DNA from 2 places in the Streptomyces sp. NPDC091289 genome. Region 2 is predicted to be linked to the other one. Evidence: riboswitches for the same ligand, from Rfam matches in the RefSeq annotation. Region 2 holds a riboswitch; the other holds the start of a gene.
What was found. Region 2 has a riboswitch for cobalamin ahead of metE (5-methyltetrahydropteroyltriglutamate--homocysteine S-methyltransferase). Riboswitches for the same ligand answer to the same signal wherever they lie in the genome.
Positions count from the first base shown of each region.

Region 1: it holds a riboswitch for cobalamin, as region 2 does, so the genes downstream of both, ACIQPT_RS12145 (cobalamin biosynthesis protein) here and metE (5-methyltetrahydropteroyltriglutamate--homocysteine S-methyltransferase) in region 2, are expected to answer to the same signal.

Region 1 is NZ_JBIVUT010000008.1:7,262-11,914, forward strand. It holds gene ACIQPT_RS12140 (cobyric acid synthase) at 1-1,091, opposite strand, end outside; gene ACIQPT_RS12145 (cobalamin biosynthesis protein) at 1,088-2,077, opposite strand; cobalamin riboswitch at 2,215-2,349, opposite strand; gene ACIQPT_RS12150 (hypothetical protein) at 2,498-2,728, opposite strand; gene ACIQPT_RS12155 (anion permease) at 2,741-4,006, opposite strand; gene ACIQPT_RS12160 (class II aldolase/adducin family protein) at 4,284-4,653, shown strand, end outside.
Region 2 is NZ_JBIVUT010000013.1:105,201-109,853, forward strand. It holds gene ACIQPT_RS19015 (TetR/AcrR family transcriptional regulator) at 1-464, shown strand, start outside; gene ACIQPT_RS19020 (MFS transporter) at 461-1,921, shown strand; cobalamin riboswitch at 1,953-2,168, shown strand; gene metE (5-methyltetrahydropteroyltriglutamate--homocysteine S-methyltransferase) at 2,334-4,653, shown strand, end outside.

The DNA of each region.
Region 1 (4,653 bases), on a different contig from region 2:
CCGTCGACCAGACCCGCCCGCGACTCCACCTCGTCCTCGATCCGCTCGCCGAGCACCTGGAACCCGCCGCAGATGCCGAGCACCGGCCGGCCCTCCGCCGCCCGCCGTACCAGCGCGTCCGCGAGGCCCCGTTCGCGCAGCCAGGCCAGCGCCTTCACCGTGCCGCGCGTCCCGGGCACGATCACCAGGTCCGCGTCGGCCAGCTCGTCGGCCCGGTCCACGAATCGCACGACGACGCCCGGTTCGGCGGCCAGCGCGTCCACATCCGTGAAGTTGGACATCAACGGCACCGCGCAGACCGCGACCCGCAGCACGTCCTCCCCGTGGGGCGGCGCCACGACCGACTCCCGTACCGCGCCCCGCATCGACACCCGCAGGCCGTCCTCCTCGTCGATGCCGAGCCCGTGGGTGAACGGCAGCACTCCGTACGTCCGCCGCCCGGTCAGCCCGTACAGCATGTCCAGGCCCGGCTCCAGCAGCGAGACGTCGCCCCGGAACTTGTTCACCAGATAGCCCGCGACCAGCGCCTGGTCCTCCGCGCTCAGCAGCGCCGTCGTGCCGAAGAACGAGGCGAAGACCCCGCCCCGGTCGATGTCCCCGACCACCAGCACAGGGAATTTCGCGGCCCGCGCGATCCCCATGTTCACGATGTCGGTGCGCCGCAGGTTGATCTCGGCGGGCGACCCGGCCCCCTCGCAGATCACCGCGTCATAGCTCGCCCGCAGCTGCTCCAGGCAGTCCGTGACCGTCCCGAGCAACGCCTCCTGCCGCCCGCCGTGGTAGCCCCGGGCGCTCATCTCGCCCACCGGCTTGCCCATCAGGACGACCTGGCTGGACCGGTCGCTGCCGGGCTTCAGCAGGACCGGGTTCATCAGGGCCGTCGGCTCCACCCGGGCGGCCTGCGCCTGCATCGCCTGGGCGCGCCCGATCTCCGCGCCCTCCCGGGTCACGAAGGAGTTCAGGGACATGTTCTGCGCCTTGAACGGCGCGACCTTCACGCCCCGGCGCACCAGCCACCGGCAGATGCCCGCCGTGACGACGCTCTTGCCCGCGTCCGATGTGGTTCCCGCGACCAGCAGTCCACCGCTCATGCCCGTCCCCGCTTCTGCCCTGTCTGTCCTGCTGACGACCGTCCCGCGAGCACGTGCCCCGCGACCAGCCGCCCCGCCACGCACACCCCAAGGGCCAGCGTGCTCACCCGGCGCGACAGCCGTACCGCGCGTTCGATGTCCGCGCCCCGCACCTCCCGCCCGGACTCGCCGTTCAGGACCGGCCGGTGTTCGACGCGCCCCGCGTACGCCAGCGTCCCGCCCAGCCGTACGCCGAGCGCCCCCGCGAACGCGGCCTCCACCGGCCCGGCGTTCGGGCTCGGGTGGCGTCCCGCGTCGGCCTTCCAGGCGCGTACGGCGTCCGACGGCCGCCCGCCGCCCGCGACGGCCAGCGCGGCCGTCAGCCGGGCCCCGGGCCACCCCGCGAGGTCGTCCAGGCGGGCCGAGGCCCAGCCGTAACGGCGGTGGCGGGGCGACTTGTGACCGACCATCGCGTCGAGCGTGTTCACGGCCCGGAACCCGACGAGCCCCGGCACCCCGCCGATCGCCCCCCACACGAGCGCGCCGACGACGGCGTCCGAGGTGTTCTCCGCGACCGACTCCACCACGGCGCGGGCGATCTGCGGCCCGTCCAGGGAGTGCGGATCGCGCCCGCACAGATGCGGCAGCCGCTCCCGGGCCACCTCCAGGTCCCCGGCGGCCAGCGCGCCGCCGATGGCACGGGCCTCCCGGCCCAGCGACGTACCCCCGACGACGGACCAGGCGGTGGCGGCGGTCAGCGCGACGGCGAGCGCGGGGCGGTCCCGTACGGCGCGGGCGGCCAGCGCGGCCGCCCCCACGGCGCCGCCGGCGCAGACGAGGGTGTGCAGCGCGCCCCGGCCCCGGTCGTCACGCCACAGCAGGGACTCCACCCGCGCGGCGGCGCGGCCGAAACCGGCGACGGGGTGGCCGCGCCGGGGGTCACCGAGCAGGGCGTCGGCGATCAGCCCGGCCGTGGCGCCGTACGCGAAGACGCGGTCGGCACGCACGGCTCAGGCCGCCGTGGGCAGAGGCGTTCCGGCACGAAGAGGTACGGGACGAGGCACAGGATGCGGCGCACGGCGGCCGGGCATGGCTTATGTCCTCACTCAGGGTCCGCGCCCTGGTTCGACGTGACCGGCGACAAGAGTCTCCTGGCTTCCCGGATCCGCAGTTCCCCCGGCCTTCCAGCCCTCGTTGAGAGGGCCGTGACATCCGGTGTGGGGGAGTGCTCCCCGGTGACAGTGGCGGGACCGCGCCGGATTCTCACCGGCTTCCTCTTCTGTCGCCGTAAATGGCTCCGGCAGTCCACCACGCTGCGAGAACGGCAGTCAACTTGCTGTTGACCTGCGGAGCTCCAGTGTGCGCAGACGCACATCGGGCCGGACACACGAGGTGTGTCCGGCCCGAGGAAGTGCGGTGGAACGGGGTCAGGCGACGATCAGATAGATCCCGTACGAGACCGCCGCCACGCACAGCGCGAAGCAGGCGTACGCGCCGGTGCGCGCCAGCGCGACCGATCCGCCGGCGGCGCTGCTTCCGGCCGTGGCCGACTGCTTGGAGAGGGCGACGATGCCCAGGGTGAAGAGGCCGACCAGCGCGACGGTGACCACAAGGCTGACACCGAAGACGGAGGCGAGAGCTGCCCAGTCGATTTTCATGCGGATCTGTCCTTACACCGTGGCCGGCGGCCGGGCCGGGTCGTCGGGCGCCGTGGCCGGGGCCGGGATGGTGGTCATGAGGTCGGAGGTCGGGCCGCCGACGGGCGGCGGCTGGACCGCGGCGATGGCGGTGGTGACGACGCCCTGGGGCTCGTCGTCGCCGGTGGCCGTGTCGTTGACGTTGGTGTGGTCGACCGGCTGGCGGCGCGAGGCCAGCCAGATCGCGAAGGAGCCGCCGACGAGCAGGATCGCGGTGACGGTGATGCCCCAGGTGCCCTGCTTGGTCAGGAACTCGGCGCCCGCGCCGACCAGACCCGCGGCCGGCAGCGTCAGACCCCAGGCGATGAACATCCGGGTGGCGGTGGACCAGCGGACCACGCCGCCCTTGCGGCCGAGGCCCGCGCCCATCACGGCCCCGGAGCAGGACTGCGTGGTGGAGAGCGAGAAGCCGAGGTGCGAGGAGGCCAGGATGACGGTCGCCGCACTGGTCTGGGCGGCGAAGCCCTGCGGCGGCTTGAGCTCGGTCAGGCCGCTGCCCATGGTGCGGATGATGCGCCAGCCGCCGAGGTAGGTGCCGAGCGCGATGGCCACACCGGCGGAGACGATGACCCACAGCGGCGGGTTGGAGCCGGGGGCGAGGACGCCGCCGGTGACCAGGGCCAGGGTGATGATGCCCATCGTCTTCTGGGCGTCGTTGGTGCCGTGGGCGAGCGAGACGAGACCGGCGGAGGCGATCTGTCCGGCCCGGTAGCCCTTGGCCGTCGACTTCAGCTGGTTCGGGTCGGTGACGTTCCGGTTGATCCGGTACGTCAGCCGCGTGGCCAGCATCGCGGCGAGGCCGGCCACCAGCGGGGCGGCGATCGCCGGGAGCAGCACCTTGGTGACGACGGTGCCGCCGTTGATCGAGGACCAGCCGGCCGACATGACCGCGGCGCCGATCAGACCGCCGAACAGGGCGTGGGAGGAGCTGGAGGGCAGGCCGACCAGCCAGGTCAGGAGATTCCACAGGATGGCGCCGACGAGCGCCGCGAAGATGACCTCGGTTCTGAGGCCGTCCTCGTTGACAATCCCGCCGGAGATCGTCTTGGCGACCTCCACCGACAGGAACGCGCCGATCAGGTTGAGAACGGCGGACATCGCCACCGCTGTCTTGGGCTTCAGGGCGCCGGTCGAGATGGTGGTAGCCATCGCGTTGGCGGTGTCGTGGAAACCGTTCGTGAAATCGAACACGAGAGCTGTCACGACCACAATCGCAAGCAGCAGCGTGATGTGTTCCATTTACCCAGGCAATCGTTCGACGTCAGTGGCTCGTGGACCGTAGGCAACCTGAGTGAACGGAAGATGAACTGGGCAGGGCGCTGTGGTGACCCCAAGCGGAGTGGGTCGCTTCCGCTTGTGTGCGGGAGTGGTTGCGGGATGCCCGTGGGGCGCGGCGTGGACTGCCCTTTGCCGCCCGTTGGCGAACATTTTGAGCGGTCGTTCGGAGCCCGGAAGAGATCCCCGTCACTCCCCATGTGACGTTCCGGTTGCGCGCGTTCGCGCCTACGCTCGCCCCATGAGCGAGCAGCACCCGGAATCTGTCCGAGAGACCTGGCGGAACGTCGTCGCGACGGCCCGCCGCAGCGCGGCGGACGGCCTGGTCGTCGGCACCTCGGGCAATGTGTCGGCCCGCGTCGGCGACCTGGTCCTGGTGACGCCCAGCGGGGTGCCCTACGACCGGCTCGGACCCCAGGACGCGGTCGGCGTCGACCTGGAAGGACGCCAGGTCCTCGGGAACCTCGGGCCGACCAGCGAACTCCCCCTCCACCTGGCGGTCTACCGTGCCACCGACGCCGCCGCCGTGGTCCACACCCACGCCGTGCACGCCACCGCCGTCTCCACCCTCGTCACCGAGGTGCCGCTGGTCCACTACGCGGCCGCCATCC
Region 2 (4,653 bases):
GATTCGACGCCTTGAAGGACCGGCTCGACACCTCCCTCCGGCCGGACGGCGACCCGCGCGTCCAGCTGCGCCACCTCGCCGACGTCTACGTCGGATTCGCTGTCGAACACCGCCCGATGTTCGAGCTGATGTTCCGTCACGACCTGCTGGACGGCGGCGACGAGACCGACGGGCGGCCCAGGCTGCGGGACAGGACCCTCCCGCTGTTCGCGTCGCTCGTCGCCCTGGTCGCACGTCACCGGCGGGACACCGCCCAGGAACCGCCCCTCGGGCCCGAGCCTGCCCCGGAGGTCGTGGCCGCCGCACTCTGGGCGAACGTCCACGGCATCGCCCAACTGTGGAGCTGGGGAAGCCTTTCTCTCACCCTCGGCGCCCCCTCGCCGGGCGACGCGCGCGCCCACGAGAGCCTCGCGGCGCTGATCGCCCGGACCGTCGACGCCCACCTCGGACGGGCGAACCCGTGACCGTACCCACCACCGCCCCTGTCCGGCCCCGCCTCGCCCTCGCGGGCAGTATCGCCGGGGCGATGATCGTCGCGCTCGACGGCTCCGTCCTCCTCGTGGCCCAGCCCAGCCTGCAGCGTGATCTCTCCGCGCCCCTCGCCCAGGTGCAGTGGACGAGTACGGCGTACCTCCTCGCGGTGGCGAGTCTGCTCGTCCTCGCCGGACGCCTGGGGGACCGGTACGGCCACACCCGGCTGCTCCTGATCGGGTCCCTCGGCTTCGGGGCCGCGTCCGCGGGCATCGCCGTGGCGCCCTCGGTCGGCTGGGTCATCGGGCTGCGCGCCGTACAAGGAGTGTTCGGAGCCCTGCTGCAGCCCGCGACGCTGGCGCTGCTGCGCCAGGTCTACCCGCCGGACCGGCTCGGCCTGCCCATCGCCCTGCGGACCAGCGCCATCGGGGTGGCCGCCGCCGCCGGTCCGCTGCTCGGCGGCTTCCTGGTGGCGCAGCTCGGCTGGCGGTCCGTCTTCGTCGTCAACGTGCCCATCGCGCTCCTGATCGGCCTGTTCTGCCTGGCGGCCCGCGTCCCGGAAGACGCCGGCCGGAACACGTCCCGCCGCCTGGAGGCGGGAGGGGCCCTCCTGCTCGCGGCCGCGCTCGCCCTCCTGGTCAACGCGCTCGCCGGGGTGGAACCGCACGGCTGGGCCGACCACCGCACGGTGGGGGGACTGCTCTGCTCGGCCGCCGTGGCGGCCGTCCTCGTCCGCCACGAACGCCGCAGCCGCCATCCGCTGGTACCGGCGGCGGTCGCGCGGTCGGTGCCGGTCACCGCCTCGATGGTGATGCTGCTGTTCACCGCGAGCGGCATGTTCGGCGCGCTGTTCGCCGGCACGTACTTCCTGCAGTACGCGCTGGGCCTCGACCCGCTCGACAGCGCTCTGCGAGCCCTGCCCATGACGGCGCTGATGATCGTCGGCGCGCCGCTCGCCGGGCGGGTGCTGCGCGTCCTGGGCGCGCGGTCCACCGCGCTCGGCGGCACGCTGCTGGTCGTCCTCGGCATCGTCGGGCTGGCCGGGACCGACCGGGGCACCGGGCCGGTGGCGATGGGGGCCGCCTTCGCGCTGCTGGGCGCCGGATACGCCACGGTGATGGTCACGGCCACCGGGACCGTGGTGGGCGACGCGCCGCCCGGATACGCCGGAGTGGTGGGCGGCCTCAAGCAGACCGCCGTGAACATCGGCCCCGTCCTCGGCATCGCCGTCGCCGCCGGTCTGCTGCCCGCGGCCGGCGACGGGCGGGTGGAGCAGTGGGAAGGAGCCATGGGGACGGCGCTCCTGGTGCTCGCCGCGACGGCCGCGCTCGCACTGGTCCCCGCGGCGCTGCTGCCGGGCGCTCGCCGGCGCGCCGGACCACCGGCGGGCGCGGGCCGCCGAAGGCCGGACGCGTCGGCCTCGTGTCTCACATCACCGTCCGAAGTGTGAACAACGGTGTGCGCCCGGCGGTCACCCCCTTAGGCTGACCGGTGCAGCTGGTTCGCCCTGTCAGCCGGACAGGGTGTCGTAAGAGGGAACCCGGTGGGAATCCGGGACTGCCCCGCAGCGGTGAGTGGGAACGACCGCCGTCATACGCACTGGGCCCGGCCGGGTCTGGGAAGCGACGGCCAGTAGGTGTCTGCCCCGGCAGACGTGCCCGCGAGTCCGAAGACCTGCCCGCTGTCCGCACGCGACCGTTCGCGTGCGGAGATCCCGGTGACCTCGTGGGCGGGTCGGCGTAACCGTCAGGTGGACGGACACGGTTCTCCGTGTCCCGTTGTCCGCCCGACGCGCCATCCCTTCGCGTCCGCGTCCCGTCCCGGGGTCTGCGACAGCAGACACGCTCGCGAAGGAGAGTCACGTGACAGCGAAGCCCGCAGCCGCGGCAGCACGGGCCACCGTGTACGGCTACCCCCGCCAGGGTCAGAACCGTGAACTGAAGAAGGCCATCGAGGGCTACTGGAAGGGCCGCGTCGACGCGGACACCCTCCGGCAGACCGCCGCCGAACTGCGCCGGGGAACCTGGCAGCAGCTCGCCGAGGCCGGCGTCCACTCCGTGCCGACCGGTGATTTCTCGTACTACGACCATGTCCTGGACACCAGCGTCATGGTCGGCGCTGTCCCCGAGCGGCACCGCGAAGCGGTCCGCGTCGACGCCCTCGACGGCTACTTCGCCATGGCCCGCGGCACGCAGGACGTCGCGCCGCTGGAGATGACGAAGTGGTTCGACACCAACTACCACTACCTGGTGCCCGAGTTGGGACCCGACACCGTGTTCGCCGCCGACTCCGCCAAGCAGGTCGCGGAGTTCAAGGAGGCCCTCGCGCTCGGCCACACCCCGCGCCCGGTGCTCGTCGGCCCCGTCACCTACCTCCTGCTCGCCAAGGCCGCCCCCGGTGTGGCCGCGGACTTCGAGCCGCTGACCCTGCTGGACCGGCTGCTCCCCGTGTACGCCGAGGTCCTCTCCGACCTGCGTGCGGCGGGCGCGGAATGGGTGCAGCTCGACGAGCCCGCCCTCGTCCAGGACCGCACCCCGGCCGAGCTGAACGCCGCCGCCCGCGCCTACCGCGAGCTCGGCGGACTCACCGACCGGCCGAAGCTCCTGGTCGCCTCCTACTTCGGGCGGCTCGGCGAGGCGCTGCCGGTCCTGGCCAAGGCCCCCGTCGACGGTCTCGCGCTCGACTTCACCGAGTCCGGCGCCGGGAACCTCGACGACCTCGCGGCGGCCGGCGGACTGCCCGGCAAACTCCTGGTCGCCGGTGTCGTCAACGGCCGCAACATCTGGATCAACGACTACGAGAAGTCCCTCGCCACCCTCGGGACCCTCCTCGGCCTCGCGGACCACGTCGACGTCTCCGCCTCCAGCTCCCTCCTCCATGTCCCGCTGGACGCGGACGCCGAGCGCGACATCGACCCGCAGATCGCCCGCTGGCTCGCCTTCGCCAAGCAGAAGACCCAGGAGATCGTCGTCCTGGCTCGCGGCCTGTCCGGCGGCACCGGGGCCATCGCCGCCGAACTCGCCGCCAACCGGGCCGACCTGGCCTCCCGCACCGACGCCGTCATCACCCGCGACCCGGCCGTCCGGGCCCGTACGGCGGCGATCACCGACGCGGACGGCCGCCGCTCCCAGCCGTACGCCGAGCGGACCGTCGCCCAGCGCGCCCACCTCGGGCTGCCGCTGCTGCCGACCACCACCATCGGCTCGTTCCCGCAGACCACCGAACTGCGCACCGCACGGGCCGACCTGCGTGCCGGGCGGATCGACGAGGCGGGCTACGAGGAGCGGATCAAGGACGAGATCCGCGAGGTCCTCTCCTTCCAGGAGAAGGCCGGGATCGACGTCCTGGTGCACGGCGAGCCCGAACGCAACGACATGGTCCAGTACTTCGCCGAGCAGCTCACCGGCTACCTCGCCACCCAGCACGGCTGGGTCCAGTCCTACGGCACCCGCTACGTCCGCCCGCCGGTCCTCGCGGGCGACATCTCGCGCCCCGAGCCGATGACGGTGCGCTGGACGACGTACGCGCAGTCGCTGACCGAGCGTCCCGTCAAGGGCATGCTCACCGGGCCGGTCACCATGCTCGCCTGGTCCTTCGTCCGTGACGACCAGCCGCTCGGCGACACCGCCCGCCAGGTGGCCCTCGCCCTGCGCGACGAGGTCAACGACCTGGAGGCGAACGGCACTTCGGTCATCCAGGTCGACGAGCCCGCACTGCGCGAGACGCTCCCGCTGCGGGCCGCCGAGCACGCCGCGTACCTGGACTGGGCGACCGAGTCCTTCCGACTCGCCACCGCCGGGGTGCGGCCGGACACCCAGATCCATACCCATATGTGCTACGCGGAGTTCGGCGACATCGTCCAGGCCATCGACGACCTCGACGCCGACGTCATCAGCCTGGAGGCGGCCCGCTCCCACATGCAGGTCGCCCGCGAACTGGCCGCCCACGGCTACCCCCGTGAGGCCGGACCCGGCGTCTACGACATCCACTCCCCGCGCATCCCCAGCACGGAAGAGGCAGCGGCCCTTCTACGCAAGGGACTTGAGGCCATCCCGGCCGGGCGCCTGTGGGTGAACCCCGACTGCGGCCTGAAGACCCGCGGCTGGCCCGAGACCCGGGCCTCCCTGGAGAACCTGGTCGCCGCCGCGCGGGAGATCCGCGCGGAGCTGCCCACCGAAGCGG